DNA from 3 places in the Peribacillus sp. NPDC097295 genome. Region 3 is predicted to be linked to each of the others. Evidence: riboswitches for the same ligand, from Rfam matches in the RefSeq annotation. Region 3 holds a riboswitch; each other region holds the start of a gene.

Region 1 (3,278 bases), on a different contig from region 3:
ACAATGATTGATAAAATTATCAGACCTATTTTCAATAACCCTTTCATTTGAACCCCCATTTTCCCAGATGCGACATGCTTCATTAAAAATATTTTACCCTTTTTATGAAAGATAACTCTTGCAATGGGTTAAAAGACAAAGTTTTATCTTACAAACATTTTTCCTTTAATCCTTTTTCCATGCAAAAGTACATGCATCGTATGTATGTCTAGTTATTCCACATACCCTTTACCCTCATTTATTAATCAATATACCTTTGAAAAAAGGGATGAAGCCAAAAAAAATGGGTATATAACCTGTAATGACATAATATGGGGAGAGATGATCGATATGAAGGAATTGAAACGAATTGTCACCGCGTATGATGGAAATGAAGATAGTAAACGAGCAATAGAATACGGAGCTACACTAAAAAGGGCCTTTCCTGAAGCTGTACTGACCATTGTTCAAGTTTTGAATGAAAAGGGGGAAAATCGAATTATCGAAAGTGCATCCGCTCCAGGATTCGTCCCGGCAGCAGGCTTTTATGTCGACCCCTCACAAACACATCCCGTTACAGAAGTGGAACATCAGCTTCAAATGAGGGCTAACGATACTCCCTCGGTTTTTGAAAATAACGCAAGAATCGCCGAAAGTAACTTACTAAGCCTGCTAAACGAATACAATATTAAAGGGGAAATTGAGATATTGGAAGGTAATGCCCCCGATAGTATATGTGCCTACGCAAAGCAAACGGATGCCGATCTTATCATCGTCGGCAACAGTTCCAAAAGTGGCTTGGAACGATTCTTCCTTGGAAGCACAAGCAGTTCCATTGCCAAGCATGCACCTTGCTCGGTATTTATTGCAAAATAAAAATAAGGGCCGGCTCATTCTTGAGCCGGCCCTTTTCTCTTAATAGGCTTTTCTCATCAATACTTTCGAAGCAGCCGAGTAAAGCGCCATTACCACGACCGCTGATAAGATGAAACTAATCAGCATATATGTCCCATTGTAGATTAATGAATAAAGAACGACTGGTTGTCCTTCTGGCGCATATTCACCAAAGAAAACGATACCTGATGTAAAATGACAGATAAACCTCAGAATACTGCCCACGAACATGCCGACTATTCCAAATAATTTAGCTTTCATAAGGTTCTCCTCTTTATAATTATTCACGAATCCATTCATGAATAATCCAGAAATCCCAACGACGGTAAAAGCAAGGAAATAATCAATGAAGCCTTGAAGGGGTGTCATAATTTGAACCGGCGTAGCGACTATCTGCAAAAGGCCCAATAATAAACCGGTTGCCATTCCACCCTTGATCCCCCAGCGATAGGCCATCAAGAAAATTGGCACCATGGCAATGGAAATCGATCCCCCCTGCGGCCAAATTCTTGCAAAAACAAATCCGGAGACTAAATCCAACAGTAATGCCAATGCAGAAAAAATAGCGATCTCTGTCATGAATAATGTTTTATTTTTCATCATCTCTCACCCTTCTCCACGTGCAAAAGTGCCCATGAGTTCCCATGTTGCTTTTTTGGCATACAAAAAAGCAACACCAGGGCGGTAATGGATGCCCAGTATTGCTATCCAAAACCACATCCCTACGCTAGTACTAACTAACAGGTTCATAGGGTCTGAACTCAAACGTTCACTCTCAGCCATCTTGGCTCCCCTTGTGGAAGTATTTAATTTTTAATCCTCGGTTAGAATATACTACTAGTTTCAATAAATAACAAGTAGATAAATGCAAAGAAATTCATTTAAATTTCCCTTTTATTGGTTTTATTTTTTCATACAACCAACTTCTTTTTATATCTTCAATACACATGCCATAAGCCAAGTTAGATGGATTAAGTCGACAATTTTTCTATAGACTCACTAGGCTTTGTTTTGATATCTTTATTAAGGCTATTTTTGCACGAGGGGGAAAAGACATGGATAAACATTCAATTTCTGCTGAAAAGGGTGCCTATATCAGTATTGCCGCATATATATTCTTGTCAGCCCTCAAATTAACATTTGGTTATTTTGGTGACTCCAAGGGCCTTTGGGCAGATGGATTAAATAACACAACCGATATCATCGCCTCTGTTGCTGTATTAATAGGTTTAAAAATATCAAAGCGACCACCTGATGATAATCATTCATACGGTCATCTGAGAGCTGAAACCGTCGCTTCATTGGTTGCTGCCTTCATCATGATCACGGTTGGCCTACAGGTCATATACAGTGCCATAGAATCTTTCTTCTCACAGAATAAGGAAGCTGTACCGGATATGTTTACTGCTTACGTCGCTTTATTCTCCGCCATCTTCATGTACGGAGTCTATCGCTACAATTTAGCTTTGAGCAAAAAGACAAAGAGTGCTTCCATCCAGGCTGTTGCACAGGATAATCGTTCGGATGCTTTGGTCAGCATCGGCGCTTTCATAGGCATCATCGGGGCCACAATCGGAATCTCATGGTTGGATGCCGTTGCTGCATTGGTTGTGGGAATGATGATTTGTAAAACCGCTTGGGATATTTTCCATGCCGCTTCACTCTCTTTGACGGATGGGTTCGATGAACAACATCTACAAGAAATCGGTCAAACCATCCTGCTAACGGATGGAGTGAAGGATATGAGTGAAATCAAAGCTCGAATGCACGGAAATGAAATCCTTGTCGAAGCTACCATTCATGTCAATCCGCTTTTGACCGTCATCCAAAGTCACGATATCACTGTGAAAGTGGAAGAAAACCTTCTAAAGGAACATGGCGTTAAACATGTCATCGTTCATATTGAACCATATGTCTTTCAAAAAAAAGGTACCCGTCATTAAGTTGCGGTACCTTTTTTTTAATATACAATACCTTATTTTCACGTTATTTACCTGCAATTAATAGATCACCACAGAATTCCTGTACTTTTCCCCCCTTAAATGAGTATTTAAAGAAAGCTTTTAATCTGGTATTATTAAAAACGTATATAACATTCTGGAAGTATATGCTAATTAATTCATTAAAAGTAAATAAATTCATTTTCCTACACGATGGAGGGCAAAATGGTATTGAATCGAGAAATGACTCTTCACTTCCTATCTTCTCATAAAACTACTATCCTTTCCGAATGGAAAGAGCGCTTGAAACATTTACCCGATGGTTATATAGACTTTTTTGAAGAAGAAATAGAAAAAATTTTAAATTCACTGATGAAACAACTGAGAGATACAGATACTAACATGGATGAGATGCTAAAGGATTTAGGAGAAAAAATTTCAGCTAACCGAGTCAAACAACATTTA
Region 2 (3,278 bases), on a different contig from region 3:
CCAAAACTAAAAGTAATTTAATTACAATTTTATGCAAGTCATCCCCTCGTTTTCTTTGCGTCCATATCAAAGGATTGTTAAAATCAATTATAGTGAAATTTGGAAGTTAATACACATGATTGGTACAAGTGTGGGAACGAAATTCATAAGGCCATGTTCGTAGGCATGAAAAAAATTCTGGTCGTGTCTTCCTTGAGTACCGTTGCTTTCATATTCATGATGATCCTTTGTGCATATATCGATTCCAGAATGACTGGAATGACCTTTATGACAACCTCATTGGCTTTTGCGCCAGGAGGAGTGGCGGAAATGACCGCCACTTCAGTTGCCCTTGAATCGGACCCGATGTTTGTCGTTGCTGTTCAGGTTCTCAGGGTGTTAATGGTATATGTGACGTTGCCGCCATTATTTAAATGCTTGAACCATCGAACGAATCAAAAAAAGAGACATCCCGATTTATCAGCATAGTATTCACCCCATCACCAATCCGCCATCGACAATCAAGTTTTGACCGGTCACGGCCCTGCTCCATGGAGAGGCGAAGAATAATACGGCATCAGCTGCCTCTTCTGGAGTGGTTACTTTTTTCAGCGGTGTACTTTCTTCTATTAGATGGAAGACTTCCTCTGTAGTTGCAGCACTTGCGTCGGTTTTCATCAGCAGGCCCCCTGAAACCATATTGACGGTGATTCCGGCTTTACCTAATTCACTTGCCATGTTTCTTGTGAATCCAAGGAGGGCGGCTTTGCTGGTATTATAGTCATGGTAGGGGATGACGGGATTTTGAAAGAGATTCGTCCCGATGTTGATAATCCGTCCGAATTTCCCTTCGATCATGTCTTTTTGACCGGCCTGTACAGTGTTCAATGCGGCTTTTATGGTCCCTTCGAAATGGGCTTGATAATCTTCCCATGAAACCGTCTCGGCTGTTTTTCTGGAGGCGGAATCAAAACTGAAGTTTACTAACGCGTTATTTACAATCGTTGTGATGGGCTGGTCAAAGTGTTCTTTCGCCTTCTGAAACATGGCGTGGACTTCCGACTGGTTTCTTACATCAGCGCGAATTGCGATCGCCCGATCATCCCCTATTCTTTCAACCACCTGTTGTGCTTTATCTTCACTTTGAAAATAGTTGACCACGACACGGGCTCCCTCCCGTCCGAACCCTTGAGCGATGGCGGAACCAAGGCCCCTACTGCTCCCTGTCACCAATACAATTTGATAGCTTATCTTCATAAAACTCTCTCCCTTACTTCATTTTTCCCATAAAAAAAGATCACCCGAGTAGAGGGGTGACCTTGAATGAGACAAATTTCATTTCAATGCCACTTCCCTCCGCTGGTGCTAGCCAGATCAGGTTCAAAGGGTCAGAGTGTTGCCACTCCTCTCAGCCAAAAAGGCTCCCCTAGTGTTTTTTATGAATTTCTTAAAATTATAGCATAAGTGTCAAAGCTGCCCTAAATAACTTTTTTTACTTTTATAATCCATTTTAAGAGGGATAGTATGGATATTAAACGTTTACAGTAAGGGGGTGCATTTACGAATCGTTTACATAAGATCCCTATATGTTTACATCTTCTTAATAGTAGGTTCATGTTCTTGATGTATATTTTAATTGAATATTCCATTAAATGAGTAGGGGGTCATTTTTTTGAGACGTACATTCAGTAAAAGAATCTTACCGGTTGCCATCATTACTGCATTAGCCCTTGGAAGTGTATCGTGGGGAGGTACAGATGACGACGCTTTGGCAAAAGGGAAGCCTAAGAAAGAAGCCGAAATCAGAAACGTCATTTTCATGATAGGCGATGGAATGGGAGTCTCCTATACATCCGCTTACCGGTATTTGAAAGACAGACCTGCTACGACTGTAGCTGAAAAGACAGCATTTGATAAATATCTGGTGGGGCAGCAGATGACATACCCAGAAGATCCTACACAAAATATCACGGATTCTGCTTCAGCAGCAACGGCGATGTCAGCCGGTGTGAAAACGTATAACGCAGCCATTGCTGTCGATAATGATAAGACAGAAATCAAAACGGTATTGGAAGCGGCTAAGGAAAGCGGGAAATCTACTGGCCTTGTTGCAACATCAGAAATCACCCATGCCACCCCGACATCATTTGGTGCGCATGACGAAAACCGAAAGAACATGAATGGCATCGCGGACGATTATTACAAGGATTTAGTAAATGGCAAACATAAAATCGACGTTCTTTTAGGTGGAGGTCAATCCAATTTCGTACGGCCCGATGTCGATTTGACAAAAGCATTCAAAAAAGATGGGTATAGTTATGTGACGGATAAAAAACAGCTGTTAAAGGATAAAAACAAACAGGTTCTTGGATTGTTCGCTAAAGAAGGTCTACCTAAAATGATTGACCGCACCCACGAAACGCCTTCACTGGAAGAAATGACAGACTCGGCGATTCAACGCTTGAATAAGAATAAGGCCGGATTCTTCTTGATGGTGGAAGGAAGCCAAATTGATTGGGCTGGCCATGATAACGATATTGTCGGCGCCATGAGTGAAATGGAGGATTTCGAAAGGGCCTACAAAGCAGCGATTGATTTCGCGAAAAAAGACAAGCACACCTTAGTCGTGGCGACGGCTGACCATTCGACGGGAGGCTTTTCAATTGGGGCAAAGGGAGTGTATAACTGGTCCGGCGAGCCGATTAAAGCTGCCAAACGGACACCTGACTTTATGGCGGATGCAATCGTAAAGGGAGCGGATGTCGAAAAAACCTTGAAACAGTATATTGATCAAGATGAAATGAAGCTAACGAAAGAGGAAATAGAATCAGTCAAAGATGCTGTCACGAGTAAAAATATTACGACCATCGACAATGCGATTGAGACCATCTTTGATAACAGGTCCAATACGGCTTGGACAACCGGGGGACATACGGGGGAAGATGTACCCGTTTATGCATACGGACCATATAAGGAGCGTTTTGCCGAACAGGTCGATAACACCGACCAAGCCACCATCATCTTTGATTTATTAAACTAAAATACTGGGAGGGATTCGGTGAACAAACTACTATTATGTGCCTTTTTATTGACCACATTTGGTGCACTCAACACTCAGCCAGCCTTTGATGAAGAATCAAACGTGACAGAAAAAACAGAGGAAAGTGCCAAACCATTGGTGAAGAAGGAAGTGTATGTTCCAAATCCCCAAATTCCGGATGATCGTGAATTGATACAGGTCGGTCAACAAGTTTCCGATTCAAAAGGTGAATTGTCTTTAAAAGAGTATAAGCAAGTAA
Region 3 (3,278 bases):
GAAATAAGCATTTATCTTGATGACGATTTCCGTGGAAAGGGTATTGGACAGACTTCGATTCAGAAAGCTATGGAGGTGAGTCCGAAGGTAGGAGTAAAGACACTCCTAGGATTTATTTTCGCTCACAATGAACCAAGCATTAAACTTTTTTCAAAATTCGGTTTTGAAAAATGGGCTCATTTACCGAAAGTGGCAGAACTCGATGGATTGGAACGTGACTTGGTCATCCTTGGTAAACGTGTCACTACATGACTCATTCAATTGCAGGAAAGGACTAGATTTGTATTTAGAAGGACTTCATTCCCTATAATTTTTGGGAAGTGCATTTTCTAAGTATCTTACGGGATTAACAGCGTTTAGTAACGAATCCAACTCCTGGCTTGCTTGAACTGTAATTCTGCTTGTAAAACCATAATTCGTTGCTAACATGATCATTTCTTTTCGCTTTTCTTCTATTTTTTCCACTGTTATATATGGATACTGCAATATCATCACTTCCCATTTTTTCAAGTATTTTACACTTTTTATCATAATCAATACACTAGTCAAAATCAATCATATTCCAAGATTTAAATATGTTATTTTATAAATTATGTGTGACAAAATACCCATTAACTTTCCGCTTTATGTATTATTTATGTCGATTTAAAAAAGGAAGAAGCATTTGCTCTGTAATGTAGCAAATGCTTCTTCCTTTTTAAGCTGTAAATTTATGATAGGTAAACATCTTAGCTATGTCATACATTCTGGAGGTGACTCATTACCTGATCTATCTATAATAATCCTATATTCATCCTCAAGAGCTTTTAATGGAGCATCATATAGATGCTTTTCGTCAGAGGTTTTATATACACCATTTGATAATAGTTCTTCTATCAACAATGCTCTCCTCTGTTCTTTTTTCTCGAAAAACTCTGCCATATAAATGGCTCCTTTCCTTAGGTTCATACTTCAAACTTATGAATAAGCCTAATCTTATAGACTTCGCTTAAGCCAAAATATATATACCTTTTTTACAGTTTCCTTAAACACATTTTCACAAAATAAAAACCTCTTCTAATCCAAGAAGAGGTTGACAGATGCCCGTTCGTCTCTTCTTATCTCCCAAGCATAAGCTTGTTGGAAGAAGCACAGTTCCCCGATGGGCCTGTTGCCGAGGTTTCTTAGGGCCAAGTCCCTCCACCTCTCTGGATAAGAATATAGAATATAAATGATTTCGACATGATTTTATACCATTTTCAACCAAAAGTCAAATGTGTTCATTTTTTTTATACTTTTTACCTATTAAACTCTTTTAGATAATGGGTGTGCATCGGTTGCATTTTCCTTTTTATCTGTTATGATGACATTAATCACATACGAAATACCACTAGGGGAGTCTTCTATAGACTGAGATGGAATGATGTTCCGGACCCTTTGAACCTGATCCGGGTGATGCCGGCGGAGGAAAGTGGATGATATCGTCATCGATATTTGACTTCATCCATCTGCCCCGTTCCGTTTTCAGGAACGGGTTTTTTGTTTAATTGAATAATAAACTGCTAGGGGAGCCATTAATAGGCTGAGAATCAAACCCTTTGTACCTGATCTGGTCATACCAGCGTAGGAAAGCAGGTTGAAAAGGGATCCTTCCATTCCTAGAACAGCCGCTTTCTAATTGAAAGCGGCTGATTTTTCATTTTAAGCTCCTTTCTAAGTATGTGAATTTAATAAAGGAGGAAAAAATCATGACGAATACCCAATGGAAATCTTTCAGTGAGAGACTTCATCATCGTGCAAAAGAAATCTGGAAAAGGAATCATACTCATCCTTTCGTTCAAGCAATTGGAGACGGGACACTACCAGAAAAGAAATTCGCCTATTACTTAAAGCAGGATTATATCTATCTTATCGATTATTCCAAACTTTTTGCTTTAGGGGCTATCAAGGCTAACAATCTTGAAACCATGGCCAAGTTTGCAGGTATTTTAAATGAGACGCTCCAAGTAGAAATGAATTTGCATCGGAACTACTGCAAAGAGTTCGGAATCAGCTCTGAAGAATTGGAAAATACCGAACCCACCCCCATTACCCTTGCCTATACAGGCTATATGCTAAATGCCGCACATCACGGGACACTGGCTGACATTGTCGCCTGTTTGCTTCCATGTGCTTGGGATTATTATGAGATTGGTTTGCTGTTAAAAGAACAAAACGGGAAAGCGCTAGCGACAAATCGTTATGCCCAGTGGATTGAATCGTACTCATCTCCTAAATTCGCCGAAGCCCATAAATGGTTGGCTAAGCTTTTAGATGAGCTGACGGAAGGTTTACCTGAAAAAGAACTAAATAAATTAGAGAAACACTTTTTAATGACCTCCCGATATGAATATTTATTTTGGGACATGGTTCATCACGAACATGATTGGCCGCTATGAAAGTTGATATGAATAACTTATTACGTAAAATGACGCTGACTGGCATGTTCACGGCAATCGCTACCTTAACAAGTTCGTTCATTTTTGTCCCGGTTGGATATGCAAAGATCTTTCCTATTCAGCATGTAGTTAATGTTATCACAGCCGTAATATTGGGACCGTTCTTTGCTGTGACCCAAGCCTTTTTGGTATCACTTATCAGAAACATGATAGGTACTGGCTCCATTTTTGCGTTTCCGGGAAGCATGATCGGTGCCCTCCTGGCCGCGCTCCTTTACCAAAAAACAAAAAAGATTGGGATCGCCTGCATAGGAGAAGTATTGGGAACCGGCATTCTTGGTTCTCTGGCCTGTTATCCAATAGCTGTCTTATTATTGGGGGAAAAAGCTGCACTTTTTGGTTTTTTACCAGCTTTTCTTCTTAGTTCATTAATGGGTTCACTCTTAGCCTTTCTTTTATTGAACGTACTTTTGAAAAATGATTATATGAGGAGGCTTTTTTATGAAAACAGCACTAACGATCGCAGGATCTGACTCAGGAGGCGGGGCTGGAATCCAAGCTGATTTAAAGACTTTTTCAGCACACCTGGTTTTTGGCATGTCTGTTATCACAGCTATCACGGCGCAAAATACCATGGAAGTTCGTTCAGTCCAGCCTATCGATTTAGCAATGATTACCGATCAAATTGCCGCCATTTTTGAAGACATTCATGTCGATGCAGTAAAAGTTGGGATGCTTGGGTCAAAGGAGACCGTCGAAACCGTTGCAAATTCGCTTAAGTTATTTAAGCCTGCTACCGTCGTCATTGATCCTGTCATGATATCCAAAAGTGGACACCATCTGCTGGATGAAGGGGCCGTT

What was found. Region 3 has a riboswitch for thiamine pyrophosphate ahead of tenA (thiaminase II). Riboswitches for the same ligand answer to the same signal wherever they lie in the genome.
Region 1: linked by a shared signal. The riboswitch ahead of thiT (energy-coupled thiamine transporter ThiT) and the one ahead of tenA (thiaminase II) in region 3 are both predicted to bind thiamine pyrophosphate.
Region 2: linked by a shared signal. The riboswitch ahead of ACIQXN_RS05955 (3-oxoacyl-ACP reductase) and the one ahead of tenA (thiaminase II) in region 3 are both predicted to bind thiamine pyrophosphate.

The regions. Positions count from the first base shown of each region.
Region 1 covers NZ_JBIWCW010000003.1:176,494-179,771, reverse strand. The annotation lists gene ACIQXN_RS07170 (transglycosylase domain-containing protein) at 1-47, opposite strand, end outside; gene ACIQXN_RS07165 (universal stress protein) at 331-855, shown strand; gene thiT (energy-coupled thiamine transporter ThiT) at 895-1,476, opposite strand; TPP riboswitch at 1,576-1,678, opposite strand; gene ACIQXN_RS07155 (cation diffusion facilitator family transporter) at 1,929-2,816, shown strand; gene ACIQXN_RS07150 (ATP-binding protein) at 3,039-3,278, shown strand, end outside.
Region 2 covers NZ_JBIWCW010000002.1:560,514-563,791, forward strand. The annotation lists gene ACIQXN_RS05945 (hypothetical protein) at 1-37, opposite strand, end outside; gene ACIQXN_RS05950 (AbrB family transcriptional regulator) at 100-468, shown strand; gene ACIQXN_RS05955 (3-oxoacyl-ACP reductase) at 472-1,236, opposite strand; TPP riboswitch at 1,314-1,417, opposite strand; gene ACIQXN_RS05960 (alkaline phosphatase) at 1,646-3,019, shown strand; gene ACIQXN_RS05965 (DUF4352 domain-containing protein) at 3,038-3,278, shown strand, end outside.
Region 3 covers NZ_JBIWCW010000011.1:72,959-76,236, forward strand. The annotation lists gene ACIQXN_RS16350 (GNAT family N-acetyltransferase) at 1-252, shown strand, start outside; gene ACIQXN_RS16355 (aspartyl-phosphate phosphatase Spo0E family protein) at 298-531, opposite strand; gene ACIQXN_RS16360 (Fur-regulated basic protein FbpA) at 733-921, opposite strand; SAM riboswitch class I at 1,095-1,198, opposite strand; TPP riboswitch at 1,362-1,466, shown strand; TPP riboswitch at 1,534-1,626, shown strand; gene tenA (thiaminase II) at 1,728-2,417, shown strand; gene thiW (energy coupling factor transporter S component ThiW) at 2,426-2,950, shown strand; gene thiD (bifunctional hydroxymethylpyrimidine kinase/phosphomethylpyrimidine kinase) at 2,919-3,278, shown strand, end outside.